4 regions of the Bradyrhizobium sp. USDA3516 genome follow, and region 1 is predicted to be linked to each of the others. Evidence: predicted binding sites of a transcription regulator. Region 1 holds the regulator's gene; each other region holds the start of a gene.
What was found. Region 1 encodes PhoB, which activates phosphate uptake and scavenging genes when phosphate is short. Its sites were predicted from a motif close to TGTCATNNANCTGTCAT; they were not measured.
Positions count from the first base shown of each region.

Region 2: a site for PhoB is predicted at 3,396-3,412, ahead of AC24YW_RS24010 (UDP-2,3-diacylglucosamine diphosphatase). Genes of this name have one in related genera too.
Region 3: a site for PhoB is predicted at 3,165-3,181, ahead of phnF (phosphonate metabolism transcriptional regulator PhnF). Genes of this name have one in related genera too.
Region 4: a site for PhoB is predicted at 5,814-5,830, ahead of AC24YW_RS01670 (RNA degradosome polyphosphate kinase). Genes of this name have one in related genera too.

Region 1 is NZ_JBYGYN010000002.1:857,242-865,153, forward strand. It holds gene argF (ornithine carbamoyltransferase) at 84-1,019, opposite strand; gene AC24YW_RS09925 (acetylornithine transaminase) at 1,019-2,227, opposite strand; gene AC24YW_RS09930 (GcrA family cell cycle regulator) at 2,686-3,198, shown strand; gene phoB (phosphate regulon transcriptional regulator PhoB) at 3,455-4,162, opposite strand; gene phoU (phosphate signaling complex protein PhoU) at 4,185-4,901, opposite strand; gene pstB (phosphate ABC transporter ATP-binding protein PstB) at 4,913-5,734, opposite strand; gene pstA (phosphate ABC transporter permease PstA) at 5,731-6,576, opposite strand; gene pstC (phosphate ABC transporter permease subunit PstC) at 6,581-7,570, opposite strand; gene pstS (phosphate ABC transporter substrate-binding protein PstS) at 7,705-7,912, opposite strand, start outside.
Region 2 is NZ_JBYGYN010000008.1:61,875-69,786, forward strand. It holds gene AC24YW_RS23995 (caspase family protein) at 1-297, shown strand, start outside; gene AC24YW_RS24000 (threonine/serine dehydratase family protein) at 470-1,453, opposite strand; gene AC24YW_RS24005 (glycosyltransferase family 4 protein) at 1,517-2,560, opposite strand; gene AC24YW_RS24010 (UDP-2,3-diacylglucosamine diphosphatase) at 2,560-3,372, opposite strand; gene thiD (bifunctional hydroxymethylpyrimidine kinase/phosphomethylpyrimidine kinase) at 3,551-4,351, opposite strand; gene AC24YW_RS24020 (PAS domain S-box protein) at 4,709-6,652, shown strand; gene AC24YW_RS24025 (Lrp/AsnC ligand binding domain-containing protein) at 6,755-7,000, shown strand; gene AC24YW_RS24030 (c-type cytochrome) at 7,010-7,912, opposite strand, start outside.
Region 3 is NZ_JBYGYN010000003.1:386,316-394,227, forward strand. It holds gene phnK (phosphonate C-P lyase system protein PhnK) at 1-24, opposite strand, end outside; gene AC24YW_RS12085 (alpha-D-ribose 1-methylphosphonate 5-phosphate C-P-lyase PhnJ) at 17-913, opposite strand; gene AC24YW_RS12090 (carbon-phosphorus lyase complex subunit) at 910-2,013, opposite strand; gene phnH (phosphonate C-P lyase system protein PhnH) at 2,018-2,626, opposite strand; gene phnG (phosphonate C-P lyase system protein PhnG) at 2,631-3,044, opposite strand; gene phnF (phosphonate metabolism transcriptional regulator PhnF) at 3,215-3,946, shown strand; gene phnE (phosphonate ABC transporter, permease protein PhnE) at 4,134-4,949, opposite strand; gene phnE (phosphonate ABC transporter, permease protein PhnE) at 4,979-5,863, opposite strand; gene phnD (phosphonate ABC transporter substrate-binding protein) at 5,935-6,870, opposite strand; gene phnC (phosphonate ABC transporter ATP-binding protein) at 6,936-7,745, opposite strand.
Region 4 is NZ_JBYGYN010000001.1:303,872-311,783, reverse strand. It holds gene AC24YW_RS01685 (TonB-dependent receptor) at 1-797, shown strand, start outside; gene AC24YW_RS01680 (PepSY-associated TM helix domain-containing protein) at 845-2,029, shown strand; gene ppx (exopolyphosphatase) at 2,034-3,536, opposite strand; gene AC24YW_RS01670 (RNA degradosome polyphosphate kinase) at 3,552-5,741, opposite strand; gene AC24YW_RS01665 (P-loop NTPase family protein) at 5,892-6,569, opposite strand; gene AC24YW_RS01660 (CDP-alcohol phosphatidyltransferase family protein) at 6,661-7,203, opposite strand; gene purM (phosphoribosylformylglycinamidine cyclo-ligase) at 7,360-7,912, shown strand, end outside.

The sequences.
Region 1 (7,912 bases):
GTCGTCCCGGATCGGCGCGCACTTGTGGCGCGCTTGTCCGGGACGACAGTCGTTTTGACGCGGCAGCCGGGCCGCCAGCGCGGCTACTTCACCGCGTCGAAGCACCAGGCCAAAATGCCCTTCTGCGCGTGCAGGCGGTTTTCGGCCTCGTCGAACACGACGGATTGCGGGCCGTCGATCACCTCATCGGTGACTTCCTCGCCGCGATGGGCCGGCAGGCAATGCATGAACAATGCGTCCGCCTTGGCCAGCGACATCAGCTTGCCGTTGACCTGGTAGGGCTTCAGCACATTGTGGCGGTGCTCGCCCTCCTTGTCGCCCATCGACACCCAGGTGTCGGTGACGACGCAATCGGCGCCGCGCACGGCGGCCTCAGGATCGGTGCCGAGCACGATCGGCGCGCCCGTCGCCTTGATCCAGTCGCGCATGGCCTTTTTCGGTGCGAGCTCCGGCGGCGTTGCGACATTGAGCTGGAATTTGAAGCGCTCGGCGGCATGGGCCCAGGACGCCAGCACGTTGTTGTCGTCGCCGGTCCAGGCCACCGTCTTGCCCTCGATCGGGCCGCGATGCTCCTCATAGGTCATGAGGTCGGCCATCACCTGGCAGGGATGCGAACGCCGCGTCAGGCCGTTGATGACGGGCACGGTGGCGTTGGCCGCGAGCTCCAGCAGCGCATCGTGATTGAGGATGCGGATCATGATGGCATCGACATAGCGCGACAGCACCCGCGCGGTGTCGGCGATGGTCTCGCCGCGGCCGAGCTGCATCTCGGCGCCGGTGAGCATGATCGCCTCGCCGCCGAGCTGGCGCATGCCGACGTCGAACGAGACGCGGGTGCGGGTCGAGGGACGCTCGAAGATCATCGCCAGCGTCTTGCCTTCGAGCGGCCTGACCGGCTGCTGCGCCTTCTGCTTCGCCTTCATGGCGGAAGAGGCGGCGAGCATGCTCTTGAGCTCCGACAGCGGCAGCTCGTTGATGTCCAGGAAATGCTTGGGAGCTTTGTTGGGCGTCGTGCTCATCAGCTTGCCGCCCGCTTGGTCTGGCTGGAGGAGATCGCAGTGCAGGCGCGCTCTAACCGGCCGACGCTGTCCTCGATCTCCGCTTCGGTGACGATCAAAGGCGGCAGGAAGCGCACGACATTGTCGCCGGCCCCGACGGTGAGCAGCTTTTCGGCGCGCAGCGCCGCGACGAGATCGCCCGAGGGCACCACGGCCTTGATGCCGATCAGGAGGCCCTCGCCGCGCACCTCGCTGACGACATCGGGATGACGATCGATTACCGAGGCGAGCTTCTGCTTGAGCAGCAGCGACATCTTCTGCACGTGGTCGAAGAAGCCGGGCTTGAGCATGACGTCGAGCACAGCGTTGGCGGCCGAGATCGCGAGCGGATTGCCGCCGAAGGTCGAGCCGTGCGAGCCAGGGCCCATGCCTTCTGCCGCGTCCGCGGTCGCCAGCACCGCGCCGATCGGGAAGCCGCCGCCGAGCGCCTTGGCGAGCGACATCACGTCCGGTGTGACGCCGGTGCGCTTGTAGGCAAAGAGCTCGCCGGTGCGGCCCATGCCGGTCTGCACCTCGTCGAAGGCGAGCAACAGGCCGCGCTCGTTGCAGAGTTCGCGCAGCGCCCTCAAGAAGGCGTGAGGTGCGGCACGAACGCCACCCTCGCCCTGGATCGGCTCGATGAGAATGCCGGCGGTGTGCGGGCCGATCGCTTTCTTCACGGCATCGAGGTCGCCATGCGGCACCTGATCGAAGCCGTCCATCGGCGGACCGAAGCCCTCGAGATATTTCGCAGACCCGGTGGCGGCGAGCGTCGCCAGCGTGCGGCCATGGAAGGCACCCTCGAAGGTGATCATGCGGTAACGTTCCGGATGCCCCTTCGAGAAATGATGGTGGCGCACCAGCTTGATCACGCCCTCCAGCGCCTCGGCGCCGGAATTGCAGAAGAACACGAAGTCCGCGAAGCTCTCGTTGCAGAGGCGGCTCGCGAGCTTCTCGCCGTCAGGGCTCTGGAACAGGTTCGACATGTGCCAGAGCTTGGTCGCCTGCTCCTGCAACGCCTTGACGAGCGCGGGATGGGCGTGGCCGAGCGCATTCACCGCCACGCCCGAGGTGAAATCGAGATAGCGCTCGCCATTGGTCGCGATCAGCCAGCAGCCTTCGCCGCGCTCGAAACCGAGGTCGGCCCTGGCGAAAACGGGGAGCAAATGCGGCGCTGCGCTGTTAGTCATGACGTCACTTAAATGTTGCGGACCGTGTGAGACATGCATTGGGCAACGCACCATCGACCGGCCCCGGAAAACGAAACGTGCCGCCTTTTAAGGGCGGCACGTGTCACTATCTTATGCCTGGCAAGACGGGTGTCAATGCCGCCCGGAAAGCCTCGCGAAACACTGATTCCGTAGTCTTGCGGTGCCGATTTTGCGGGTTTTTCACCACGGAACATGTGGAAGCGAGTCGGCGGACTCTTGCGCGGGAGTCACGCCATATTGTAGCGTTTGGGCTGTCAGATACGACATCTCGTGCAGCAGTTCTGATCCCAGAAGTCCTCATGTACCGGCGTAAACGTTCGGGCGTCTTGAGCGCGCCCGGCGAGCCTTAAGGGATTCTGACGGCACGGGTTTTTCAAGGCTAAGCATTCGCTGCGAAGCCCCCAGGATGGCTGGCGCGCAGCGAGGGAAAGGGTGCAATGACGGTTTTGACCTGGTCCGATGATCGCGTCGAGCAGCTGAAGAAGCTCTGGGAGGCCGGACTTTCGGCCAGCCAGATCGCAGCGGAGCTCGGCAATGTGACCCGCAATGCCGTGATCGGCAAGGTGCACCGGCTCGGCCTGTCCGGCCGCGCCAAGAGCCCTTCATCGGCAGCGCCGCGGCCGCGCAAGGCACGGCCCGCACAGCACATGATGCGGGTGACCCGCCCCGTCGCGCGCGGCAACACCGCGCTGGCGCAGGCCTTCGAGGTCGAGTTGGAAGCCGAGCCGGTGACCTACGACAACGTGGTGCCGATGAGCCAGCGGCTGTCGCTGCTGGAATTGAACGAGGCGACCTGCCACTGGCCGGTCGGTGATCCCTCGAGCCCGGATTTCTTCTTCTGCGGCGGCAAGGCGCTCTCAGGCCTGCCCTACTGCGCCCAGCATTCGCGCGTGGCCTATCAGCCCGCAGCGGACCGCCGTCGCGCAGCCCCGAAGCCGGGCACGCGGTGAGTTTGTTGATCTAGCTGATCGCAGCCGTCACACGTTGACGGCTCCACCAACTCGGTGTCATCCCCGCGCACGCGGGGATCATTACCACAGGGCGCAATTGTTGCGCGAGATGGTCACTCCGAGTCTTCGCCAAACGAGGTGCTGTGGTCGATCGCGACGAGCGCTCGCGCTGAGATCCCGGGTTTGCGCTCCGCGCGCCACGGGATGACGGCCGGGATCGTAGCGGTAGTCCGCCAAATCCCCCGGCCTCCAAATCTTACGTCTGCTCAGCCTTCGCGAAGCGATCGTCCAGCGCGTAGCCGGCGCCGCGCACGGTGCGGATCGGGTCCTGCTCGCGGCCGAGATTGAGCAGCTTGCGCAAACGGCCGATATGGACGTCGACGGTGCGCTCGTCGATGTAGATGTCGCGGCCCCAGACGCTGTCGAGCAGCTGCTCACGCGAGAATACGCGGCCGGGATGCTCCAGGAAGAACTCCAGCAGACGATATTCCGTCGGGCCGAGATCGATCGGCCGGCCCGAGCGCGCCACGCGGCGCTTGTCGCGGTCGAGCTCGATGTCGCCATAGGCGAGCACGGTGGCGAGGCGCTCGGGGCTCGCGCGCCTGAGCAGGCCCTTCACACGCGCGAGCAGCTCCGGCACCGAGAACGGCTTGACGATGTAATCATCCGCGCCGGTGGCAAGCCCACGTACCCTCTCGCTCTCCTCGCCGCGCGCGGTGAGCATGATGATCGGCAGCTGCTTGGTCTCGGGGCGGGTCCGAAGCCGCCGGCACAGCTCGATGCCCGACAGGCCCGGCAGCATCCAGTCGAGCACGATCAGATCGGGAATGTGCTCCTTGAGGCGGGTGTCGGCGTCATCGCCGCGCATCACCGTCTCGACGTCATAGCCGTCGCCTTCGAGGTTGTAGCGAAGAAGCTCGGTGAGAGCTTCCTCGTCCTCAACCACCATAATGCGTGCGCCCATGTGGTCGTAGCTCCTTAAGTCGTCAGGTATTCGGCACCGTCGTGGCGAAGGTCGTCATGTCGCCCTTCGGCCGCTTGTCGGTGATCGCCTGGCCCTCGATCATGTAGAACACGGTCTCGGCGATGTTGGTGGCGTGGTCGCCGATCCGCTCGATGTTCTTGGCACAGAACATCAGGTGGATGCAGAACGAGATGTTGCGCGGATCCTCCATCATGTAGGTGAGGAGCTCGCGGAACAGCGAGGTGCAGATGGCGTCGACTTCCTCGTCGCCCTTCCACACCGCCATCGCCGCCGGCAGGTCGTGCGCGGCGTAGGCATCCAGCACGCTCTTGACCTGCTGCTGCACGAGGTCGGTCATGTGCTCCAGGCCGCGGAACAGCTTGAGCGGATGGAAATCCGTCTCCAGCGCCGCGACGCGCTTGCCCATGTTCTTGGCGAGATCGCCGATGCGCTCGAGATCGGTCGCAACGCGCATGGCGCCGACGATCTCGCGCAGGTCGACGGCCATCGGCTGGCGGCGGGCGATGGTGAGCACGGCGCGCTCCTCGATGCGCTTCTGCAGCGCGTCGAGCTCGCCGTCGGTGGTGACGACGCGCTGGCCGAGCGCGACGTCGCGACGGATCAGCGCGTCGACGGAATCGACGATCATGCGCTCGGCGATGCCGCCCATCTCGGCGACCAGGCGGGTGAGCTCCTGAAGGTCGCTGTCGAAGGCCTTTACGGTATGTTCAGAACCCATGTTCCGTCTCCTCAGCCGAACCGGCCGGTGATGTAATCCTGCGTGCGCCGATCGCTCGGCGACGTGAAGATCTTGCTGGTGTCGTCGAACTCGATCAACTCGCCGAGATACATGAAGGCGGTCTTGTCGGAGACGCGCGCCGCCTGCTGCATGTTGTGGGTCACGATCGCGATCGTGTAGTTCTCGGACAGTTCCTGGATCAGCTCCTCGACCTTGGCGGTCGAGATCGGGTCGAGCGCCGAGCAAGGCTCGTCGAACAGGATCACCTCGGGCCGCACCGCGACGGTGCGGGCGATGCAGAGGCGCTGCTGCTGGCCGCCGGAGAGCGACAGGCCGGAGGCATTGAGCTTGTCCTTGACCTCGTTCCACAGCGCGCCGCCGCGCAGCGCCTTCTCGACGCGGCCGTCCATCTCGGACTTGGAGATCTTCTCGTAGAGACGAATGCCGAAGGCGATGTTCTCGTAGATCGTCATCGGGAACGGCGTCGGCTTCTGGAACACCATGCCGACCCGGGCGCGGAGCAGGTTGAGATCGAGCTTGGGGTCGAGGATGTTGGTATGGTCGAGCAACAGCTGACCGTCTGCGCGCTGGCCCGGATAGAGGTCGTACATCCGGTTGAAGATGCGCAGCAGGGTGGACTTGCCGCAGCCGGACGGGCCGATGAACGCCGTGACGCGGTTGGTGCCGAGCGTCAGGTTGATGTTCTTCAGCGCGTGGTGGTCACCGTAGTAGAAGTTGAGGTTGCGCGCCGTGACCTTGGCGGGCGCCTCGGGCAGGGGTTGCGAGCCGGGATGAACGGTCGGTGCGCTGACGGAAACAGACATTTCACTCATTTTGCAGTCCTCTCGGCGCCAAGGATGCGCGCGCCAATATTCAGGGCAAGCACGGTCAGGGTGATCAGCAGCGCGCCGCTCCAGGCGAGTTGCTTCCAGTAGGCGTAGGGGCTCTGCACGAAGTTGTTGATGGTGACCGGCAGGTTGGCCATCGTCTTGTCCAGGCCCAGGCTGAAGAACTGGTTCGACAGCGCGGTGAACAGCAGCGGCGCGGTCTCGCCGGCGACCCGGGCGGTGGCGAGCAGCACGCCGGTGATGAGGCCGGCGCGCGCCGCACGGTACGCGATTCGCCTGATCACCAGCGAGCGCGGCAGACCCAGCGCGCTGGCAGCTTCGCGCAGCGGATTCGGCACCAGCAGCAGCATGTCCTCCGTGGTGCGCACGACGACCGGGATCACGATGACGGCAAGCGCCAGCGCGCCTGCAATCGCCGAGAAGCCGCGCATCGGCACCACCACCGCGCCATAGATGAACAGGCCGATGATGATCGAGGGTGCCGACAGGAGAATGTCGTTGATGAAGCGGATCACCGAGGTCAGCTTGTCGTTGCGGCCGTACTCGGCGAGATAGGTGCCGGCGAACAGGCCGAGCGGCGCGCCGATGCCGACACCGATCACGGTCATGATCAGCGAGCCGACGATGGCGTTGCGCAGGCCGCCCTCGGTCGATCCAGGCGGCGGCGTGTCCGCTGTGAAGACCTGGAGGTTGAGCCCGGCCAGGCCGTTGTAGAGTAGCGTGATCAGGATCAGCGCGAGCCAGGTGACGCCGAAGGCGGCGGCGGCGATGCAGAGGCCGCGGATGACGATGTCCCAGCGGCGGCGACGTGCATAGATCGGGTTCATGGCTTCACTTCCCCGCCTTGGTTTCCAGACGCATCAGCATCAGCCGCGCGGCCGCGAGCACGAAGAACGTCAGCACGAACAGCAGGAGGCCGAGCAGGATCAGGCCGGACTGGTGCAGGCCGTCGCTCTCGGCGAACTCGGATGCGATCGCCGCCGAGATGGTCGTGCCCGGCGCGAAGATCGACGAGGAGATCCGGAACGAGTTGCCGATGATGAAGGTCACCGCCATGGTCTCGCCGAGCGCGCGGCCCAGCGCCAGCATGACGCCGCCGATGATGCCGACGCGGGTGTAGGGGATCACGACGCTGCGGACGACTTCCCAGGTGGTGCAGCCGACGCCATAGGCGGCTTCCTTCAGCACCGGCGGCACCGTCTTGAACACATCGACCGAGATCGAGGTGATGAAGGGCAGCACCATGATGGCGAGAATCAGCGCGGCGTTGAACAGGCTGAGATAGGACGGGGGGCCCGCGAAGATCGCGCCGAGCACGGGGACGCCGTCGAACACCCTGATCATGAAGGGCTGGAAGGTGTTGGCCAGGAACGGGCCAAGCACGAAGAAGCCCCACATGCCGTAGATGATCGAGGGAATGCCGGCGAGCAGCTCGATCGCCATGCCGATCGGACGGCGCAGCCATTGCGGGCAGAGCTCGGTGAGGAAGATCGCAATGCCGAGGCCGACGGGAATGGCGATCAGCATCGCGATGAAGGAGGTGACGAGCGTGCCGTACATCGGCCCGAGCGCGCCGAGCACCGGCGGATCGGCCGAGGGCGCCCAGCGCTGCGTCCACAGGAAGGAGATGCCGAACTGCTGGATGGCCGGGAAGGCGCCGACGATCAGCGAGATGATGATGCCGCCGAGGATCAGCAGCACCGAGATCGCGGACAACCGCGTGATCCAGTAGAAGGTGACGTCGCCGAGCTTGAATGCGCTCAAGGCCTTGGCGCGATCATATGGACCGGCAGCATCAATCACATTGCTCTCAACAGCCATCTCAGCCACGCCGATCCCCTATACCCGTTTATTTACGCTTGTTGTTGGTGGCGCGCTCCGGATACGGCAGGAGGCCGATCCGGAGCGGAGATCTTGCAGCATCCCGGAACCGTGTCCGGGACACGTATAGCGCCTTAGCTCTTGATCTCGGCAGCCCAGGTCTTCTCGATCTGCTGGACGACGCTGTCCGGCATCGGGATGTAGTCGAGCTCCTCGGCCATCTTGCCGCCGTTCTTGAAGGCCCAGCGGAAGAACTTGATCGCTTCCTGCGCGGCCGCCTTGTCGGTGGCGGACTTGTGCATCAGGATGAAGGTCGCCGCCGTGATCGGCCAGGACTTCTCG
Region 2 (7,912 bases), on a different contig from region 1:
ATCGTCGGCATGCCGGTGAATGTCGGCAAAGGCGGCACCAGGATCGACGTGAAGCCGGTCAACGTTCAGACGCAGAACCAGCCGATCCGCGTCACCAACGGCAACACCGGCATCATGAAGCCCAACAACAATCCGGTCAGCAAGGTGCAGGTGCAGACCAACGTGCAGACGAGCCGTCCGCAGCTCACCACGGTGCCGAACCGCATGGTCAGCAGCAACAACAACTTCCGGCAGTCGATGAACCAGGCGCCGAGCATGAACAATGGTGGCAGCCGTCGCGGCGGCTTCATGCACTGATTGCGGCGAGCGAGACGAGAAAGGGGCAGAGCGGAAACGCTCTGCCCCTTCTTCATGTCTGGCCTTGGTCATTCCGGGATGCGCCGTAAGGCGCAGGCCCGGAATCCATTGTGCGGCGGTGACGGTTGAGAAATGGATTCCGGGCTCACGCTATGAGTGCCCCGGAATGCTGCTAGGCCACCAGCTCCGCGAACAGATCCGCATCGACATTGCCGCCTGACAGCACGATGACGACGTTCTTGCCGGCCACATCAAGGCGGCCCGCGAGTAGCGCAGCAAGCCCCACCGCACCGCCCGGCTCCACCACCAGCTTCAGCTCGCGATAGGCGAAAGCCACCGCCGCGCCGACTTCCTTGTCCGAGGCGGTGACGCCGCGCGCGAGCAGCTTGCTGTTGATCGCAAACGTCATCTCGCCGGGCATCAGCGCCATCAGCGCATCGCAGATGGTGCGGCCGGCCGGCGGATGCGGCTCGCGATGGCCTGCGCTGAGTGAGATGCCGTGATCGTCGAAGGCCTCGGGCTCGGCGACCACGATCTCGGCTTGCGGATAGCGCGCCTTCACCGCCGTGGCGACGCCCGCGATCAGGCCGCCGCCGGAGGCCGGCGCCACCACGATGTCGGGGCTAAGGCCGAGGGTTGCCATGTCCTCGGCGATCTCGCGGCCGGCGGTGCCCTGCCCTGCGATCACGAAGGGATCGTCGTAGGGCTTGACCAGCGTCGCACCGCGCTTCTCGGCGATGCCGCGCGAGATCGCTTCGCGGTCGTCCTTGTCGCGGTCGTACAGCACGACCTCGGCGCCGTAGGATTTGGTGCGCTCGCGCTTCGACAGCGGGGCATCCGCCGGCATCACGATGGTGGCCTGCATATCCAGGATCTTTGCCGCCGCCGCCACGCCCTGCGCGTGATTGCCGGAGGAGAACGCGACGACGCCGCCGGCGCGCTTGTCCTGCGGGATCGAGAACACCTTGTTGAAGGCGCCGCGAAACTTGAACGAGCCGGTGCGCTGGAGCATCTCCGGCTTCAGGAACACTTTTGCACCGACGCGCTCGTTGAGCACGGGAAAGGACAACAGCGGGGTGCGGATGGCGTAAGGCGCGATCACGCGCGCTGCGGCATCGATGTCGGCAGGGCCGACCGGAAGGAGCTGTTCGGTCATGGCGGAATGCTATCGCGGCCGATCATGCCCCGGCAAGACACCTCCGCGAGAGGATTTCTTGCCTCAAGCCACGAAACGCGGCTGTTCCGCGCCATTTCGGCCGGGCAACACCGCGCCGACAGCCTGGATGCTGTCGATAAAGACCTTCGCCGAGGCTTCCCAGGTGTAATTGGCGGCAAAGGCGACGCAATCCTGCCGGGAGATGTCGAGCGCGGCAAAGCAGGCATTGCGCAGATCGTGATCGAGCGCTCCGACCGGCGCGTCGCCGATCACGTCGAGGGGCCCCTTCACGGGGAAGGCCGCGACCGGCAGGCCGCTCGCCAGCGCCTCCAGCAGGACCAGACCGAACGTGTCCGTCTTGCTCGGGAACACGAACACGTCGGCGGCCGCATAGATATCCGCCAATTCCTCGCCGTGCTTCTCGCCGAGGAAGATCGCATCGGGATAGGCCTCTTCCAGCGCGGCGCGCGCCGGGCCGTCGCCGACGATCACCTTGGTGCCGGGCAGGTCGAGGTCGAGGAACGCCTCGAGATTCTTCTCGACTGCGACGCGGCCGACCGACAGGAACACGGGTGCCGGCAGGCAGAGATCGACGACGCGGGGGTGGAACAACGTCGTATCCACGCCGCGCGGCCACAGCACGACATTGTCGAAGCCGCGCTCGGTCAGTTCGCGTGCGAGCGCCGGCGTCGCCGCCATCACGGCGCGGCTGGCGCTGTGGAAGCGCCGCAGCGCCCGCCAGATCAGCGAGCCCGGGACCGGGACGCGGGCGCGGACATATTCGGGGAAGCGGGTGTGGAAGCTGGTCGTGAACGGCAGCTTGCGCTGGCGGCAATAGCGGCGGACCATCAGGCCGATCGGCCCTTCGGTCGCGATGTGGATGCTGTCCGGCCGCGCTTCCTCGATCAACCCGGCGATCCGGGCCGGGCGCGGCATGGCGAGGCGCACGTCGCGATAGCTCGGCATGGCGAAGGTGCGGAATGATTGCGGCGTCAGGAACGCGAACTCGACTCCGAGCCCCTTGGCGGCATCAGCCAGCTTGGTCAGCGTCCGAACCACACCGTTGACTTGCGGGTGCCAGGCGTCGGTCGCGACCAGGATGCGCATCAGGCTGCCCTTGCCGCGACCTGTGGCACCTGCTCCGGCTTCTGCAAATGATCCGCCCAGGTGATGATCTCGAAATGGCCGTCGTCGTGCTCGACCAGGGCCGTGCAGCTCTCCACCCAGTCGCCGCAATTCATGTAGCGGATGCCGGCCTCGTCGCGGATCACGGCGTAATGGATGTGGCCGCAGATCACGCCGTCGGCGTCGTGACGGCGCGCTTCGGCCGCGAGCGCCTGCTCGAAGGCGCCGATATAGTTGACGGCGTTCTTGACCTTCTGCTTGGCCCATTGCGACAGCGACCAATAGGGCACGCCGAACAGCCGGCGGAAGAAGTTGACCAGGCGGTTCATCTGGATCGCGAAGTCGTAGGCCTTGTCGCCGAGATGAGCGAGCCAGCGCGCGTTCTGCACCACGAGATCGAAGATGTCGCCGTGAATGACGAGATAGCGCTTGCCGTCGGCGCCGGTGTGAACCGTGTTCTCGACCACGTCGATGCCGCCGAAATGCGTGCCGTAATAGTTGCGCAGGAACTCGTCGTGATTGCCGGGGATGTAGATGACCTTGGCGCCCTTGCGCGCCTTGCGCAAAAGCTTCTGGACGAGGTCGTTGTGCGATTGCGGCCAGTGCCAGCTCGATTTCAACGCCCAGCCATCGACGATGTCGCCGACGAGATAGATCGTGTCGGCATCATGGTAGCGCAGGAAGTCGAGCAGAAGATCGGCTTGTGAACCGCGGGCTCCGAGATGGACGTCGGAGATGAACAACGTGCGAAAGCGCCGCTCCGGGCTCTCGTCACTCACATCGTAACTTCCCATGCGCCAGCCTGTAACAATGTCCCGTGACAGGGGGATGACCGATTGAACCCTCGAGGCACCTTCAAATACGAATCACGCCTTGCCTCGCCCACCCCCGCGAATATCAGTCGCATGCGACAATCAGGCGACATGGCGCCGCAGGGGGTGCGAGACCCCGGAGGCCACGTCTACGGCACCGTCAGTAGAATTTGTGGAAATGATGGATCGGCCCATGGCCGTGGCCGACGCTGAAGCGGTCGGCGGCGGCGATCGCGGCGCTGATCCAGGCCTTCGCGTTGCGCACGGCGGCCTCGAGGTCCTCGCCCTTGGCGAGCCCCGCCGCGATGGCGGAGGACAGCGAGCAGCCGGTGCCATGGGTGTTGCGGGTGGCCACACGCGGCGCGGCGAGCGCGATCGTGGTCTCGGCAGTGACGAGATAATCGGTGCTCTCGGCGCCCTCCCCGTGCCCGCCCTTGATCAGGACGGCGCGGCAGCCCAGCGCCAGCAGGCGGCGTCCCTGGCTTTCGATCTCGGCCTCGCTCGCCGCCACCGGCGCATCGAGCAGGGCCGCAGCCTCCGGCAGATTCGGCGTGATCACGGCCGCCAGCGGCATCAGCCTGGTGCGCAGGGCGTCGACGGCCTCCGTGGCGAGCAGGCGGTCGCCGGAGGTCGCGACCATGACGGGATCGAGCACGACATGCCGGGGCGACCAGCGCGACAGCGCGGCCGCGATCGCATCGATGCTGGCGGCCTGGGCGACCATTCCGATCTTCACCGCGCCGATGTCGAGGTCGGAGAACACCGCGTCGATCTGCTCGGTGACGAACCCGGCCGGCACCGCGTGAATGCCGGTCACGCCGCGCGTGTTCTGCGCCGTCAGAGCCGTGATCACGGAGGCGCCGTAAACGCCGAGCGCGGCAAAGGTCTTCAGGTCCGCCTGGATGCCGGCGCCGCCGCTCGAATCGGAACCGGCGATGGTGAGTGAGACCGGGGTCGTCATCGCCGGAGACATGTGCTTGGGGAGGCTGCCATGGCCTGTCCTAGCGCGACCATGGAACGCCGGCAACCGCGCCGGGCCGCCGCCAAGCGTGATTCGCGAATCGATTGCGCGGACCGCGAATCAGTCGGACACAGCCGCGGACCACGGCCCGCAATGATGCGGGCTTAAAAATGCAACGGGCGCCGGACCCTTGCTATAGTCGCGTACCTTAGCGTGCTTCGCCTGTTACGCGAGACGTCGGGTGGTGGAACCGTCAGCGGACCTCATGTTGCGGGTCGCCCGGCCCGCAAGCCACCTGAACAAGACTCCTGGGGTGGAACGATGTGGGCCTTCTTCGAACGTCTCCTCGACTCGTCCATGCTGTCGCCGCACGGCATCTGCCTGTTGTGGGAGCCTGAGCTGATCTGGCTTCACGTCGTTTCCGACGCCTCTATTGCCGCCGCCTATTTCTCGATCCCGTTCGCCCTCGCCATCCTCGTCACCAGGCGGCGCGACCTCAAGTTCGGCTGGGTCTACTGGGCGTTCGCGATCTTCATCATGGCGTGCGGCCTGACCCACGTGCTGTCGATCTACACGCTCTGGGTTCCGATCTACGGCATCGAGGGCATGGTTAAGGCCGCGACGGCGGTCGCCTCGGTCTTCACCGCCGCCGCGCTCTGGCCGCTGCTGCCGAAGATCCTGACGATCCCCTCGCCGTTCGAGCTGCGACAGGTCCAGGCCGCGCTCGAGGAGGAGGAAATCAAGAGCCGCGACGCCACGCTGCTGCTGCAGCAGGTCCGGGACGCCCAGCGCGCGATGCGCGAGAGCGTGGCGCGCCTCACTGCGATCGTCGAGACCGCGGTCGACGGCGTCATCCTGTTCGATGCGCAGGACCGCATCCTGCTGTTCAATCCGGCCTGCGAGCGCCTGTTCGGCTACCGGGCCGACGAGGTGATGAACCGCAACGTCGGCATGCTGATGCCTGAGGCGGATGCGGCGCCCGACCGCCAGGCGCGGCATTTCGCGACGGGCGGCGAGGCCGTCGGCCTGCGCAAGGACGGCACGACGTTTCCGATGGAGCTGTCGGTCGGCGAGGCGCGCCAGGACGGCGAATTGATCTTCGTCGGCATTGTCCACGACCTCACCGCGCGCAAGCTGACCGAGCAGCAGCTTCAGCAGGCACAGAAGATGGAGACGGTCGGTCAGCTCTCCGGCGGCATCGCGCACGACTTCAACAATCTGCTGACCGTCATCATCGGCAATGCCGAGCATCTGAGCGAGCAGCTCAAGGCGAGGCCCGAGCTCAGGCGCTTTGCCGACGACATCTGCCAATCGGGCGAACGGGGCGCCGAGCTGACGCAGCGCCTGCTCGCCTTCAGCCGCCGCCAATTGCTGCGGCCTCAGACGATCGATTGCCGCAGCCTGCTCGATTCCATGTTCAAGCTGCTCAAGCGCACCTTGCGCGAAGACATCGAGATCAGGACGAGCTCGGGGCCCGGCGCGATCCTGGCCTTTGCCGACCGCGCCCAGCTCGAATCCGCCGTGCTCAATCTCGCGCTCAACGCGCAGGATGCCATGCCATCGGGAGGCCACCTCACGCTGGCCACCGAGCTGGTCACGATCGAGGATGATGATGGTGCCGTTCACCGGGAGGTCGCACCCGGCAGCTACGCCCTGATCGCGGTCACCGACGACGGCGAAGGCATGACGCCCGAGGTCGCCGCACGCGCGTTCGAGCCGTTCTTCACCACCAAGGAGGTCGGCAAGGGCTCGGGCCTCGGCCTCAGCATGGTCTATGGCTTTGCCAAGCAGTCGGGCGGCCATGTCTCGATCTACAGCGAGGCTGGCCTTGGGACCACGGCCAGGATCTACCTGCCGCGCGCGAGCACCGGCAGGTCGCACGCCGATCTTCCCGACGGCGAGGACACGGCGCCGCGAGGCTACGAGACGGTCCTGATCGTCGAGGACGATCCGTTCGTCCGCTCCTCCGTCATTCGCAGGGTGGAAGCGCTCGGATATCGCGTCGTCGCCGCGGTCAACGGCAAGGATGCCTTGCAGCAGCTGCAGAGCGATCCCGGCATCGACTTGCTGTTCACCGATATCGTGATGCCCGGCGGCATGAGCGGCTGGGAGCTCGCCAATCAGGCGCGGCGGGTGCGTCCCGGCCTGCCGGTCCTGTTCACCTCGGGCTACGCGCTGGAGACCCTGGTCGAGCAGGGCCGCGCGCAGGCGCAGGCGATCGTGCTGACCAAGCCCTACCGCAAGGTCGAGCTCGCCCAGCGGCTGAGGGATGCATTGGCGGCCGCAGCGGTCCCATCCTAGCATCGCGCCCGAATGCGCCTCGGATGGTCCAGCAAGTTCGCTTGCTAAATCCAGCCGGTTTTGGCCTATTAGCCGGACGAATACGCTTTCGGAGTGCCCGCGATGGTTCCTTTTTTCGTTCAGATCAAGTGCAAGCTCGGCCAGTCCTATACGGTGGCCAATGCGCTTGCCGAAGCCGAGATCGCCTCCGAGATCTACTCCACGGCCGGCCAGTACGACCTCCTGGTGAAGTTCTACGTCGACAACGACACCGACATCGGCCACTTCGTGAATGAGAAGGTGCAGGTGCTGCCGGGCATCCAGGACACCCTCACCATCATCACCTTCAAGGCGTTCGGCACGGGCTAGCGTTGCGGCTCAGCCGCCCTGCTTGCGCTTGGGCGGTGTCGGTCCCTGCACCGGCGGCAGCGACTTCAGATAGGCGGCCATCGCAGCGCGGTCTTCCGCGGTCAGCTGCGCCAGATTCTTGATCACCGGCCGCATCGCCCCCGAAGCGCTGTCGCCTTCGGGCATGTCGCCGGTCTCGAGAAAATCTGCGATATCCTTCTCGCTCCAGCTGCCGATGCCCTGCTGCGTGATGTTGGGCACCCAGCCCTCTCCTTCCGGATTGGGCCCGCCGGCAAAGCGCTGGCCGGCGATGATGCCGCCGAGCGCATTGCGCGGGCTGTGGCATTCGGCGCAATGGCCGAAAGCATTCACCAGATAGGCGCCGCGATTCCATTGCGGCGAGCGCGCGGCGTCCGTGACGAACGGCGCCGTGTCCATGAACAGCAATTTCCAGATGCCGATATTGCGGCGGATGTTGAACGGAAACGGCAGCGCGTGGTCGCCCACTGTGCCGGACACCGGCGGAAGCGTCTTCAGATAGGCAAAGAGATCGCGGACGTCGTCGACGCTTGCCAGACGATAGGACGTGTAGGGGAATGCGGGGAAATAGTGGGTGCCCGCGGGCGAGACGCCGCGCATCACGGCGTTGACGAAAGCGGCCTCGCTCCAGCGGCCGATCCCGTCGGCCAGGTCGGGGGAAATGTTGGGGACGTAGAACGTCCCGAACGGCGAGCCCAGCGCCAGCCCGCCGCCGAGCCGCAGGCGATCGGGCTGATTGGGAGTGGCATGACAGGACGAGCAGCCGCCGGCGTTGAACAGCTCCTGCCCGTTGGCAAGATCAGGGTTGCGTGTCGGCGCCGGCAAGGCCAGCGCGAGCGGGGCGGTCAGCCACCAATAGAGGGCGAACGCCGCGGCGGCGGCGATCAGGGCGGC
Region 3 (7,912 bases), on a different contig from region 1:
CTCGATCAGATTCTGATCAGCCATTCGTGGCCTCCTGAGCCTTCTCCTTGTACGGCGCGGCACTGAGGCTGCCGTGATGACCGGCGGCCTGGCGACCCTCGCAATAATCGGTGTCCGAGCACACGAACATGCGGCCGCCCTTGTCGTCGGTCACGATCTCGTCGAGATAGGAATTCTCCGCCCCGCACAGCGCGCAGGGCGCGTTGAAGCGGTAGGGCTCGAACGGGTGATCCTCGAAATCGAGCGACACCACCTGCGTATAGGGCGGAATCGCGTAGATGCGCTTCTCGCGGCCGGCGCCGAACAATTGCAGCGCCGGGCAATTGTCCATCTTGGGATTGTCGAATTTCGGCGTTGGCGACGGGTCCATCACATAGCGCGCGTTGACCTTCACCGGATAGGCGTAGGCGGTGGCGATGTGGCCGAAGCGCGCGATGTCCTCGTAGAGCTTCACATGCATCAGGCCGTATTCGGCGAGCGCATGCATGCGCCGCGTCTCGGTCTCGCGCGGCTCGAGGAAGCGCAACGGCTCGGGGATCGGCACCTGATAGACCAGCACCTGGTTCGCGTTCAGCGCCGTTTCGGGGATGCGGTGACGGGTCTGGATCACGGTTGCTTCGTCCGTCGCCGTCGTCGTCGCAACGCCCGCCGTCTTGGCGAAGAACTTGCGGATCGAGATCGCGTTGGTGGTGTCGTCCGAACCCTGGTCGATCACCTTCAGCACGTCCTGCGGCCCCAGGATCGCGGCCGTGACCTGCACGCCGCCGGTGCCCCAGCCATACGGCATCGGCATCTCGCGGCTGGCGAACGGCACCTGATAGCCGGGGATCGCGATCGCCTTCAGGATCGCGCGGCGGATCATGCGCTTGGTCTGCTCGTCGAGATAGGCGAAATTGTAGGCGGGCGCGTTCATTCCGCGGCCTCCTTCATGGCATCAGGCGCATTGGCCTCGGCAAACTCCTGACGCAGCTTTCGGAGCAGGCCGAGCTCGGACTGGAAATCGACATAATGCGGCAGCTTCAGGTGCTCGACGAAGCCGGTCGCCTGGACGTTGTCCGAATGCGACATCACGAACTCCTCGTCCTGCGCCGGTGCGAGCGCCTCCTCGCCGAGCTCGCGGGCGCGCAATGCGCGGTCGACCAGCGCCATCGACATGGTCTTGCGCTCGCTCTGGCCGAAGGCGAGCCCATAGCCGCGGGTGAAGCACGGCGCCTCGGTCGCGGAGCCCTTGAACTGGTTGACCATCTGGCACTCGGTGAGCTCGATCGATCCGAGCGGCACGGCGAAGCCGACGTCTTCCGCGACAAAGTCGATTTCCACCTCGCCGAAGCGGATCTCGCCGACGAAGGGATGGTTGCGGCCATAGCCGCGCTGGGTGGAATAGCCCATCGCGAGCAGAAAGCCTTCGTCGCCGCGCGCGAGGTTTTGCAGGCGCAAGTCGCGATCCGCCGGGAAATTCAGCGGTTCGCGGGTGAGATCGCCGACGCTGGCGCCGTCCTCGGCTTCCGGCGATGCTTCGATCAGCCCGTCGCGGCCGAGAATGTCGGTCACGCGCGGGGTCGGCGCGGTGGAGGCTTCGGCCGCGGCCGGAGCCTCCGGCACAAAACCTTGGGCGAGCGATGGATCGAGCAGGCGGTGGGTGTAGTCGAAGGTCGGTCCCAGGATTTGGCCGCCGGGAATGTCCTTGAAGGTCGCCGACACCCGGCGCTGCACCCGCATCGCGCCAGTGTCGACCGGTTCGCTGGCGCCGAAGCGCGGCAGCGTGGCGCGGAAGGCGCGAACCAGGAAGATCGCCTCGATCAGATCGCCGCGCGCCTGCTTGATCGCGAGCGATGCGAGCTCGCGGTCATAGAGCGAGCCTTCGCTCATGACGCGATCGACGGCAAGGCCGAGCTGCTCCGAGATCTGGTCAAGGGAGATTTCCGCAACGCTCTGGTCGCCGCGCCGCTTATGCGCGAGCAGACGATGGGCGTTCTCGATGGCGCGTTCGCCGCCTTTGACTGCGACATACATGCTTCTAACTTCCCTTGCTCACGATGCGCGTGGTGCGGGGGATCGCGACCACGGCGTCATCGGCGACCAGCACCACATCGATGCCGCGCGGAAACAGCGCCTCGTTCATCTGCAGGCGCTCGAACAGGTCGAAAGGCTTGATCGACGCCTGCAGCGCCGCCATCCCGTCGATACCGGGGCCGCGAAGCTCGAAGCTGCGTCCGGAGGCGAGGCTGTCGATCTGGATGATGACCGTGGTCGAGCGGTCCGGATACTCGCTGGTACCGAGCGCGAAGCGCTCGAGCGCAGGCAAGGCGCCACCGTCACTGATGAGAGCGAACGAGGCGATCGACGAATCCTGCACGACCGGCGCGCCGGTGTGGAATTTCAGCCACTTCGTCACGTCCGAGCTCTCCGCCATCCGCGCATCGAGCCAGAGCGGCGTGTCGTGGTCGAACAGCGTCAGCGCGATCGCGGCGGTGCCGCGCATCATAGGCCCCGGCGCGCCCGCCATCGGCACGATGCGCTGCACCGAGCCCGGCCGCGCCATGGCGTCCATGACCGAACGAAAGGTCGATTGCGCCGACAGCACCTTGTCGGCGAAACCCGGTGGCAGCTCCGCAATCGTGGTCATGACCTCACCCCTCACCGCGCACCATGGTGTAGAAATCAACCTTCGTCGCGGCGGTCTCGGCCGCCGCCTGCTTGCGGCGAATCATAAGCTGGTCGCGCAACGGCGCGATTACGTCGCGCTCGACGGCCGCACTGAAATCACGGGATTGCACCAGCGCGTCGCACAGCGCGATCAGCCGCGCTTTCTCGCCGTTCCGTCCGAGCGTGTAGCCGAAACCGACCTCGCCGCTGGCAAGCCGCACCGCGGCGCGCGACACCGTGGCTTCGCCGAGGTTGAACGGCGCACCGTCGCCGCCGACCCGGCCGCGCAGCATGACGAGGCCGCTCTCGGGCGTGCGCAGATCCTGATGGTCCGGGAGGGCCAAGTTGCGGAGGCGAGCGGCGATCTCGCCCGCCTCCGCGTGCGCCAGCACGGCCATGGCGGCCTTGCGCTGGGCTTGCTGGGTCGTCTGCTGGTTCACCTGGTCCACCGAGCTCTTCTACAGAACTTGCCGCATCGAAGTTGTCTATGATAATAGACAACTTCATACGGACGCGCCATGACTGTTTCGTGACAATGCTGTGATTTCTGGAGTAGGCTTCCCGCGACATGAGCATGCAGGACACAGCCTCCTCGGGCGTCGCGCTATGGCGCCTCGTGGCCGACGGCATCGAGCGCGGCATCGCCGACGGCCGCTTTGCGGCCGGCGACAAATTGCCGGGCGAGATGGAGATCGCCGAGACCTATCGCGTCAACCGCCACACCGTGCGGCGCGCGCTGGCAGCCCTTGCCGAGCGCGGCCTGGTGCGCGCCGAGCGCGGCAGCGGAACCTATGTCGAGGCGCAGAAGCTCGCCTATCCCCTGCGCTCGCGCACGCGCTTCTCCGAGATCGTCGGCGCTGATGGCCGCGAGCCGCACGGCCGGCTGATCGAGGCGACCGATGACGTCGCGACGCGCGAGCTCGCACGAGAATTGGGATTAAAGACGGGTGCGCCGTTAGTGCGGATCGAGGCGATTCGCCTCGCCGACCGCACGCCGATCTGTGTTTCTACCACCTGGCTCTCAGCCGACCTGTTCCCGGATGCGGGCGCCGTGTTCGCGGCGACGCGCTCGATGACGAAGTTGCTGGAGCATTTCGGTGTCCGCGACTATCGCCGCGGCGCGACCCGAATCACTGCCGGCATCGTCGACGCGACGGACGCCACACGGCTCGATCTGGCGCTGGGGCGACCGATCCTGGTGGTCGACGCCACCGACCACGATCTCACGGGCAAGCCGCTGATGACGAAGCACTCGCGCTTTGCCGCGGAGCGGGTGGAGTTTGTGGTGGAGAACGGGTGAGCGTTTCGCCGCGGGCACGCTTCTTCCGCTCTCCCCTTGTGGGAGAGGGTGGCTCGCCGCGATAGCGGCGAGACGGGCGAGGGGTATGTCTCCGCGAGTCCAATTCTCGCTTGAGCACGCTGAAAGACACCCCTCATCCGGCGCTTCGCGCCACCTTCTCCCACAAGGGGAGAAGGGAAAAAGCAAGCTACGCAACAGCCCGCCTTCCAATAATCGCAAAGCGTAGCTTGCCCGAGATGAAATCGATCGCGGCGACCGCGACCAGAATCATCAGGATCAGGAACGACACTTTCTGCCATTCCAGCACGCGGATCTGCTCGGCGAGCTGGAGGCCGATGCCGCCGGCGCCGACGATGCCGATGATGGTCGCCGAGCGGGTGTTGGACTCGATGAAATAAAGCACCTGGCCTGCAATGACAGGCAGCACCTGCGGCATCAAGCCGAAGCGGATCTCGTGCAGGGCGCTGCCTCCGGAGGCGCGGATGCCTTCGACCTGCTTCTGGTCGGCGCTCTCGATCGCCTCCGAGAACAGCTTGCCGAAGGCGCCGAAATCCGCCACCGCGATGGCGAGCACGCCGGCGAACGGGCCGAGCCCGACCACGTTGATCCACACCAGCGCCCAGATCAGGGTGTCGACGCCGCGGATCGAATCCAGGAAGCGGCGGACGGGAAAGCGCAGGATGCCCGACGGCACGATGTTGCGCGCAGCAAGCAAGCTCACCGGCAGCGCGAACACCGCCGCCAGCGTGGTGCCGAGCAGCGCGATCGAGAGCGTCTCGCCGAGCGCCTTCAAGTAGACCGGCAGCGAGGAGCCGGGATCCGGCGGGATCATCATCAGGCTGATCCAGCCGAGCTGGCTGAGGCCGGCGAAGAAGCGCGACGGCGAGAAGTCGAGATCGACGAGGCCATAGATCAGGATCGCGAGCGCCGCGGCGATCATAACGGGCGTCGCGAGGCGCGCCGAGGCCGGCCGGTCGAACACATCGGGGTAGCGCGCGCGCATCTGGTGCGTATCGACCTCCTGCGACTTCGTCACGTCCGCGCCTCCTTGCCGAACAGACGGCCGCGCAGCCAGCCCGTGGCGATGTCGATGAGGAACACGGTGACGATGATGGTGAGCAGGATGGCGCTGACGTCCGAATAATAGAATTTGCGAATTGCAACGACGAGCTCCTGGCCGATGCCGCCGGCGCCGACAAATCCCATCACCGAGGCTTCGCGGACGTTGATCTCGAAGCGCAGCAGCGCGTAGCTGGCATAGCCGGCGGTGACCTGCGGCACGATGGCGAAGCGCATGCAGGCGAGCCAGCTCGCCCCGGTCGAGCGGATGCCCTCGACCGGCTTCATGTCGGCATTCTCCACGATCTCCGAGAACAGTTTTCCGAGCGCACCGGTGGAGTGGATCGCAATCGCCAGCACGCCTGCCATCGGTCCAAGCCCGAAGGCGATGACGAAGACGAGCGCGAAGACGATCCCGGGAACCGAGCGGGCGAATTCGAGCAGGCGCCGCACGACGAAGCGCAGCCAGGGCGCAGGCGAGGTGTTCTCGGCCGCGAAGAAATTGAGCGCAAAGGCGAAGGTCGCACCGATCAGCGTGCCGACATAGGAGATCAGCAGCGTCTCACCTAGCATCTTCAGCCATTTGCGCCAGCCCCAGAACCACTCGCCGACATCGGTCCAGACCCGCTGGCCGCTGTCGAGCGTGAGGATGCGGTCGAAATAACTGACGAAGTTGCCGAAATAGGTGAAAAGCGTGCGCAAATTCACTTCGGCGCCGATCGCGGCGAGAGCCAGCGCGGCGGCAAACACGCCCGCTCCCAACAGGAGACGAAGCCGCCTGCGTGAAACCGCCTGGCGATAGCCAGCGTTCAGCGCGGCGAGCTGCTGCTCGGGGAGGATCGAAACCGCTGTTGTCATCGGCCTGAGAAGGTCCCGTCAAAGAAAGAGCCGGGTCCATCGACCCGGCTCCAGGTGCCTCGTCCCGAAACTCAGGACGCCTTCTTCTTACGCAGTGTGTCGACGAACTTGATCAGCTCGATCGTGCCATCCCAGTCCTTGGTGGTGGCGTGATTAAACCCCTTCTTCTGGCCGTCCTGGAGGCGATCGAACGCCGCCTTGTCCTTCGTCGGCGCGTCGAAGAAGGCCTTCGCGATGGCCGCCTTGGCGTCGTCCGGCAAGTCGGAGTTGTAGGCGTAAGGACCGTTGATGATCGGCGCCGACTTGTGGATGATGCGGAAATCGTCCTTCTTCATCGGCGTGCCATCGGCGTTCTTCAGCATGCCCTTGGTCAGCATCTGCGCCAGTGTCGAATCGTCGTCGGTGGTCCACTGGTTGGCCGCGACGTCGACCGTTCCTTGCGACAACGCCAGCATCGCGTTCTCGTGGCTGCCGGTGAAGACGACCTTGCTGAAATAGCCCTCGGCATCGTGGATGCCCATCTTGTCGAGCTCGAAGCGCGGCACGTTGTTGCCGGAGGTCGAGTTCGGATCGACCAGGCCGAGGTTCTTGCCCTTGAGGTCGTCAATCTTCTTGTAGGTGCTGTTCGCCTTGACGAAGAACACCGAGTAGTAGCCGGTCGAGCCGTCGGCGTTGATGTCGTTGGCGAAGGCGTCGGTCTTGACGCCGGTGAGGCGGGCGCGGGCGAACGAAGCCGAGCCGTAGCTGGCAATGTGGATGTTGCCGGCGCGCTGGCCTTCGATGACGGCGGCGTAGTCGTTGGCAATGCGCAGCGTGACCTTCACGCCGAGCTCCTTCGACAGATAGCTCATGAACGGCGCCCAGCGCTCGGTGACGCCGGAGGCGTTCTCGGCCGGAACGACCGCGAAGGTCAGCTCCGGATATTTGGCCTTCCAGTCGCTCGCCGAAGCGGAGGCCGTGAACGCGAGCACGGCGGCGCCGGCAAGGATTAATCTGCGAGTGATCATGATACCCTCTTCATCGTTTGGGGTCGGTTGACGGAAAACTGGCAATTGAACAGGTGCGACGCGGCTCAGGCAGCCGCGGCGGTTCCGAGCGCCGGCACGCCGTCGGGCGCCGGGACAGGCAGCCCACCCATGACGTCGGCGGCTTCGAGATCGTACAGATCGCGTGCGACGTGATCGGTCAACGCGGACGGGGCGCCATCGAACACCACGCGACCCGCCGCCATGCCGATCAGGCGATCGCAATAGGTCCGCGCCAGATCGAGCGAATGCAGGTTGCAGATCACCGTGATGCCGAAATGCTTGTTGATGCGCAAAAGCGCATCCATCACGATCTTGGTGTTGCGCGGATCGAGCGAGGCGATCGGCTCGTCGGCGAGGATGATGTCGGGCTGCTGCACCAGCGCGCGGGCGATCGCGACGCGCTGCTGCTGGCCGCCGGAGAGCTGGTCGGCGCGCTGGGCCGCGAGCGAAGCGATGTCGAACTGCTCGAGCGCGGACATCGCCAGCGCCTTGTCCTGCTCGGGCCAGGCCTGCGACAGCGAGCGCCAGGCGGGCATGGTGGCGAGCCGACCCATCAGGACATTGGTGAGCACGTCGAGACGGCCGACCAGGTTGAACTGCTGGAAGATCATCGCCGAGCGGGCGCGCCACCGACGCAGCTCCTTGCCGCGCAGCGAGGTCACGTCGACGCCGTCGAACATGATGCGCCCGCCGGTCGGCGCCACGAGGCGATTGACGCTCCGCAGCAATGTCGACTTGCCGGCGCCGGATCGCCCGATCACCCCGACGAAGCCGCCGGGGGAAACTTGAAACGAAGCATCGTCCACCGCGGCTTTCGCGCCGAAGCGACACGTCAGGCCTTCAACCACCAGCATACAGGGGCTCCAGAGTAGCTGGAGCCAACCGCTAACGCCCGTGGTTAACACTTGTGTGACAGCGCTGTTGCAGTGCGTCCATCCTACGCAGATCATCCCCTGTCATCTCATTGTCATGACATCGTCATCCAGGCGCTCGAAGAGAAACGCCCGCCCTCGCACTTCGG
Region 4 (7,912 bases), on a different contig from region 1:
TCGGCGTCAGGCAACAGGGCGTCAGGTCGAACAACTACAACACCACCACGGGAGCCGTGAACTCGGCCTACGACCAGACGGCGTTCACACCGATGGTCGGCGTGGTCGTCAAACCCTGGAGCCACGTATCGCTCTACGCCAACTACATCGAAGGGCTCAGCAAGGGCGATACCGCACCGACGGGGGCGGACAATCAAGGCGAGGTGCTTGCGCCGTATTTGAGCAAGCAGAAGGAAGCAGGCGTCAAGGTCGATTTCGGCACGCTCGCGACCACGGTCAGCTTGTTCGAGATCACCAAGCCCTCCGGACAGCTGGGTGCCGGCAATATCTTCCGGGCCGATCAGGAACAGCGCAATCGTGGTGTGGAATTCACCGTGTTCGGAGAAGTGCAGCCGGGCATTCGCGTTCTTGGCGGCGTGACGCTGATCGACGCGGAGCTGACGAAGACGAACACGCTGGCCAATCTTGGCAAGACCCCAATCGGGGTGCCCGAGGTGCAGGCCAATTTGTCCGCCGAATGGGACACCCCATTCGCACCAGGGCTGACATTGGTCGCCAACACCATCTATACCGGGCACCAACATCTGAATGGGGCAAATACGCAGGTTGTCCCGACCTGGACGAGGCTCGACCTGGGCGCGCGTTACAACACACGCATCAACAATCGGCCCGTCACGGTTCGCGCGCTGGTCCAGAACGTGTTTGACACCAATTACTGGGCAGGCGTGGCGAGCTTCTCCGCACTGGCGCAAGGCTCGCCGCGAACCCTGCTCTTGTCGATGTCGACAGATTTCTGAGTCGGTGGGCTAAGGCGTAGATCAGGCGCTGACGACGGGTGCTCTGAATGGACGAAACGGTCAGGGCGTCACGACAAGACGGCTCGGCGTCCGCCCGATCTAGGAGCGTGCCTGGACGCGCGCGGTGGGCGCTGCTCTGGACCCACCGTTGGTTCGGATTGATCGGCGGCATCGTGGTGGTGCTGATCGGTCTGACCGGAAGCTTCATCGTGTTCTATCGGGAGATCGATGTTGCGCTGAATCCGTCGCTCTATGCTCCTGAGGGTCCGGAGCAAAGCCTCACGTTGTCGGAGGTGATGCGCGCCGCCTCGGCAGCGGATCCCGCGCCGATTGCCACGATCCTGGCGCCGGACCGGATCTGGCCGGTCTGGATCGTGATCCATTCGCACGAGACCGCGCCAGGCAGCTACCCGAACCGGTGGACGACCATGGTCGATCCTTCGAACGGGAAGGTGCTAGGGCGGCGCGACTACGCCAACGCATTCGCGCTCAAGGTTTATCGTCTCCACTTCACGCTGTTGCTCTACGAGTTTTGGGGCAGGGAGCTGGTCGGCGCGGCCGGAATCGTGCTGCTCGGTCTCACGATCTCAGGCCTCTTCTTATGGTGGCCGAAGCCTGGACGATTCTGGCGATCGATCTCGGTCCGTAAGAATGTTTCGCTGCTTCGATTTGCTCTGGATGTTCACAGTGCAGCAGGCTTCTGGGCGCTGTCCGTGCTCATGTTGATCTCTATCACCGGCATCGGCATCGTCTTTCCCGCCGTCGTGCGTCCTATCGTCGGGCTTCTGTCGCAGCCGACGCCTGATCGCTCGCCGCGAGTCGAAATGCCGCCTCCGGCAGGGACTCCGCTGCTCTCACCTGACGTGATCATGCGACGAGCTCAGGAGGCCAAGCCGGGCGGCAGCACGGTCACGATGCTGAATCCGCCGACCGCAACGCGCAACACGTGGCGGGTGCAATTCCGTCCCGATGGGGCTGATCCCGCCGTGCGGTCGCGCGGGGCGATCTGGCTCGATCCATGGAGCGGTGCGGTGGTGCAGGACCGCACGCCGGGTACCATGTCGATGGGGGACCGCTATCTGGCTGAGCAGCTCTGGCTTCATAACGGCGCGACGTTCGGATTCGCAGGGCGTCTGCTGGTGTTCGCAGCCGGGTTCGCACCGCTTGTCCTCTTCGTCAGCGGCGCGATGATGTGGCTCAAGAGACGGCCCGGAAAGATGAGGCCCGGCTGAGAGGTCAGCGCCTGACGATTGAACCGGCGCGGCCGATCAGGCGGGCGAGCTGACGGAAGCGGCTGCCGACGCGGTCGGCGACGAGATCGCCGAGCCGGTGCTCGAACACCAGCATCAATTGGCGGCCCTGGCTGCGGAAATGCGTGGCGGGCAGCACGCCGGGACGTGCGGCCGAGATCAGATGCGCGACGCGGAACGCAGCGCCGAGGAGGCGCGCGCGTTCGAGCTGGGCCGGCGTCAGCAGCTCCTGCATCGTGACCGGCGGCTGGTTTTCCTCGCTGAGGCCGGCATAACGATAGAACACCGACAGGCCGACGAAGGCGCGTTCGGTGTGGGTGATCGCGCCGAAATTGCCGTTGACGACGAGGCTCAGCGTCTGCTCGCCGCGATGATCGGGATGCACGCGCCAGCCGATGTCGGAGAGCAGGCACGCGGTGTGGCGGAGGCGGCGGTCCTCTTCCGTCTCGCGCAGCTTGACGACGCGCACCAGGCGGTCGGTCCAGCCAATCAGCTCGCGCGCGTGCCTGGCCGAACGCGACAGCAGCTGGTTCAGCTCCTCGGCCGCGCAGATCAGCCCGTCCTTGTTGCGTTCGGTCTCGGGCAGCTTCTCGTGCAGCAGGCCCTCGCGCACGCCGAAGGTGGAGAACACGATGTTCTTCGGCTTCGCGACGCGGATGATGTGCTCGAGCACCAGCGCCGCATAGGTGAGCAGAGGGCGCCGCGCATCGGCGACGATCTCGATGTCGGCAAGCATGTCGGCGGCGGCGAGGCGCCGCAGGCGGCGCGAGAAGTCGAGCGCCTCGGCCGCCGGAATGGAATAGCCGTGCATCACCTGGAGCGGATACCCGCTCTGGATGATGTGGATGCGCGCGAGCGCGCGCCAGGTGCCGCCGACGGCATAGAAGGTGCGGCCACGACCGGCGGTCAGCTGCGGCACGGCGTCGATCTCCTCGCGCACGATGCGGTCGGCGCGCTTGAGCGATTTGTGGGCGAGGTCCTGCAGCGCGAGGCCGCCGAGCGGCAGCGTCACGCCGCTGCGCACCGCGTTCTTGCGCACGTCGATCAGCTCGAGCGAGCCTCCGCCGAGATCGCCGACGATGCCGTCGGGAAGGTGGATGCCGGAGATCACGCCGAGCGCCGACAATCGTGCTTCGCGCGGGCCCGACAGGATTTCGATCTTCACCGCGCAGATCCGCTCGGCCTTGGCGATGAAATCGGGACCGTTGGAGGCGTCGCGGCACGCCGCGGTCGCGATCGCGAACACGCGTCCGACCTGCATCACCCGGCACAGCGCGCGAAACCGTTTCAGCGAGGTCAGCGCCTTGTCGACGGCGTCGGGCGCGAGCAGGCCCGTGCTCTGCACCTCGCGTCCGAGGCCGCACAGCGTCTTCTCGTTGAAGATCGGTATGAGGCTGCGCGCCAGCGCCTCGTAGACGACGAGGCGTACCGAGTTGGAGCCTATGTCGATAACCGCGACACTCGAGCCGCGCTTGCGCGGCCGCTTCACGTCGCAAATCCCCGATCAGGATTGATGACGTTCGTTCCGGCGCGTGAGACGACGCGGCGAGGATTCCTTGAGCGACTTTCCACGGCCAGACAGACTCGGATTCGTCATGAAGTAGTTGTGGACGTTGAAGGGCTCCTCGCCCTTCGCGGTCTTCATACGCGTTGAAGACCCATCCGGCAACAACTGCCAGCTCTGCTCGTTGTCCTTCAAGTTCGCGACCATGATCTGTTCGAGAACCTGCTGATGCACCGTCGGATTTTGCAGCGGGCACAGCACCTCGACGCGGCGGTCGAGGTTGCGCGGCATCATGTCGGCCGACGAGATATACACAGCCGCTTTCGCGCTCGGCAGTCCCTGACCCATGCCGAAGCAGTAGATTCGGCCGTGTTCCAGGAAGCGGCCGATGATCGACTTGACCCGGATGTTCTCCGACAGGCCCGGAATGCCCGGCCTGAGGCAGCAGATGCCGCGCACCACGAGCTCGACCTGGACGCCGGCCTGGGAGGCTTCGTAGAGCGCATCGATGATGTCGGGGTCGACCAGCGCATTCATCTTCATCCAGACCGCGCCGGGACGGCCATGCCGCGCGTGCGCGGTCTCGCCCTGGATGTGCTCGATGATGCGCTTGCGCAAGGTCAGCGGCGACACCGCCATCTTTTCCAGATCGCTGGGCGCGGCATAGCCGGTGATGAAATTGAACACGCGGGCGGCGTCGCGGCCGATCGTCGGGTCCGAGGTGAAGTAGGACAGGTCGGTGTAGATGCGCGCGGTGACCGGGTGATAATTGCCGGTGCCGGTATGGACGTAGGTCGTCAGGCTGCCGCCCTCGCGGCGCACCACCATCGAGAGCTTCGCGTGCGTCTTCAATTCGAGGAAGCCGTAGACGACCTGTACGCCGGCGCGTTCGAGATCGCGCGCCCAGCGGATGTTGGCTTCTTCATCGAACCGCGCCTTCAGCTCGATCAGCGCGGTGACTGATTTGCCGGCTTCGGCCGCTTCGGCGAGCGCACGCACGATCGGTGAGTTGTTGGAGGTGCGGTACAGCGTCTGCTTGATCGCAACGACGTCGGCGTCGCGCGTGGCCTGCTGCAGGAATTGCACGACGACGTCGAACGACTCGTAAGGGTGGTGGACGATCAGGTCTTTCTGCCGGATCGCGGCGAAGATGTCGCCGCCATGCTCGCGCACGCGTTCGGGATGGCGCGGCACGTACGGGGTGAATTCGAGGTCGGGGCGGTCGAGGCGGGTGAGCTGCGAGAGCTCGTTCATCGCCTGCACGCCGTCGACCAGGAACACCTCGTCGTCGGCGGCCGAGAGCGCGTGCTGCACGAAGCTGCGCAGCTGCTCCGGCATCTTGGCGTCGATCTCGAGCCGGATCACCGATCCGCGGCGGCGGCGCTTCAGCGCGGTCTCGAACAGGCGGACGAGGTCTTCGGCCTCTTCCTCGATTTCGAGCTCGGAATCGCGGATGATCCGGAAGGCGCCCTGGCCGTGCAGATTGTAGCCGGGGAATAGGCGGTTGATGAACAGGGCGGTGGCCTGCTCCAGCGAGATCAGGCGCACGGTGCCTTCGGCCGGCAGGCGGATGAAGCGGTCGATCTTGCCGGGCATGCGGATCAGCGCATTCATCTGCCTGCCGTCGGCGGCGCGCGTGAGCTGCAGCGCGATGGTGAAGCCGAGGCTCGGAATGAACGGGAAAGGGTGGGCCGGATCGATCGCGAGCGGGGTCAGGAGCGGGAACACGTTGTGGAGGAAGTAGTCCTCGATCCAGGTTCGTTCCGCCTTGGTGACGTCCTTGCCGTCGACCAGCACGATGCCGACCTCGGCCAGCGTGCCGCGCAGGTCGCGCCAGATCGCCTGCTGGTCGGAGGCGAGCTGGGAGACGGTGCGGTTGATCAGCGCGAGTTGCTCGGACGGCGTCAGGCCGTCGGGGCTGCGCTCGGCGATGCCCTCGCGCACCTGGGCCTTGATGCCGGCGACGCGAACCATGAAGAACTCGTCGAGGTTATTCGCCGAAATCGACAGGAATCGCACCCGCTCCAGCACGGGGTGGCTCGGATTGACCGATTCCTCCAGGACGCGGCGGTTGAAATGCAGCCAGGACAGCTCGCGGTTGATGAACCGCTCGGGGCTCGACGCGATTGCCGGAAGGCTCTCGGTTTCCGGAGCTTTCTCTTTCGTTTCAACAGCTTGCGCAGAGTCCATCAGAAGTCGATCCATCCAGTTCACCCCAATTGCGACTTACGCGCAAAATCGGCGGGAGCATGTGTTAGCGCGATGACGTTTCGATGACATTGATGTTCCGCCGCCGCGTCGGTCAAGCGGGCTTCGGTCCGCCTTGGGGGAGGCGGCCGGTCAGGCGTCCCGGAGCAGCTCGGCGGCGAGCGCCCGGGTGACCGGGCGGCCAAGCCGCAGGGCTTCGCTGTCGAGCAACTCGACGGCCCGCCGGGCGGCGGCCGAGGACCGCTCCAGGCGAGTCGCGAGGTAGCCGACCACGCTCTCGTCTACACTGAGCTGGCGGTCGGCGCAGAACTTGACGATGAGGCCGCGGAACAGCTGGTCGTCGGGCGGCAGCAGAGTTACCACCGGAATGGCCCGCAGGCGCGAGCGCAGGTCGCGAAGCTCGATCGGAAGCACGGCCGGTGCCTCGCGGCCGGTGAAGAGGACGTAGGCGCCGTCCTCGCGGGCGAGGTTCATCAGATGAAACAGGGCGCGCTCGTCAAAGTCCCCCGCCTTGAGATCCTCGACCACCAGCGCGCCGGTGGCCAGCGCGCCGGGCACGCTTGCGGCCGTCAGCGCATTGGCCGTGGTCGAGCGGGCGCCTGATACCTCGGCCCAGATCGCGGCGAGATGGCTCTTGCCGCTTCCTTCCGGGCCCGCCAGCCACATGATCCGGTTCGGCCATTCCGGCCAGCTGTCGATGAGGCCGAGACCGGCCGCATTGGCGGGGCCTTCGAGGAAGTTGTCCCGGCTGAGGCTCTCCGCATGCGGAAGTGCAAACGCCAATTGTCGGGGATGAACGCGGCCTGCCACGCTTGCTTTGCTCCATGCCGGCGCGCCGGCCCGTTCCGAGAGAATGCGACTTGATCGAGCGGAGATGGCCTTTACGAGGCCGCTTCCACTTTCATTTGGCCTCGATCGTGCTCATGTGCCGCAGCCACTCGACGAGATAGAGCGACACGGAGGAGAGCGTGAAGACCGTGACGAGACCCATCAGGATGATATCATAAGGCGCGGGCTTGAAGCCGAAGGCAAGCGCCGCCAGCACCAAAGCTGCGAACGCCACTTGTGCGACCGTGTTGAGCTTGGACACTTTCGACGGTTTCATCTCGACCGGCCGGTCGAACAGCCAGGACACGATCACGGCGGCGACGATCATGATGTCGCGCGAGACCACCAGGATCACGATCCAGCGCGGGATCGCGCCCCAGATGCCGAGCGCCATGTAGATCGAGACCAGCAGCGCCTTGTCGGCGAGCGGATCGAGCAGGGCGCCGAGCTCGCTCGTCATGTTGAAGCGCTTGGCCAAAAAGCCGTCCACGGCATCGCTGATGCCGGCGATCAGGAAGACGGCGAACGCGACCTCCATTTGGCTCGATACGATGGCCCAGACGATGATCGGGACCAGCATGATGCGGCCCAGGGTAATGATATTCGGAATACTCACGAAAGCGCTTCCCGGCACCGGTTCTGACCTCAAATCCGGCCCGTTGCAGGCTGAACCGGTTGATATGTCTACATAGTATAGCGGGGAGCGCCATGCGAGCCATTGCGCGTCCCCGGAATTCGACGTAACCAGCCGCAAACCCACTGGAAATCGGGCATGACCGACCGCAAAAACGGCCTCACTTACGCCGATTCAGGCGTCGATATCGACGCGGGCAACCGCCTGGTCGACCTGATCAAGCCGATGGTGCGCGCCACCGCCCGGCCGGGCGCCGATGCCGAGATCGGCGGCTTCGGCGGCCTGTTCGACCTCAAGGCGGCCGGCTTCAAGGACCCGGTCCTCGTGGCCGCGACCGACGGCGTCGGCACCAAGGTCAAGATCGCGATCGACACCGGCCTGCATGGCGGCATCGGCATCGACCTCGTCGCCATGAGCGTCAACGACCTCGTGGTCCAGGGCGCCGAGCCGCTGTTTTTCCTGGACTATTTCGCCTGCGGCAAGCTCGACCCCGAGGCCACGGCCGCCATCGTCGCGGGCGTTGCGGAGGGATGCCGCGAATCCGGCTGCGCTTTGATCGGCGGGGAGACCGCCGAGATGCCCGGCCTCTACAAGGACGGCGACTACGATCTCGGCGGGTTTGCCGTCGGCGCGGCCGAGCGCGGTACCTTGTTGCCGCGCAAGGACATCGCCGCGGGCGACGCCGTGATCG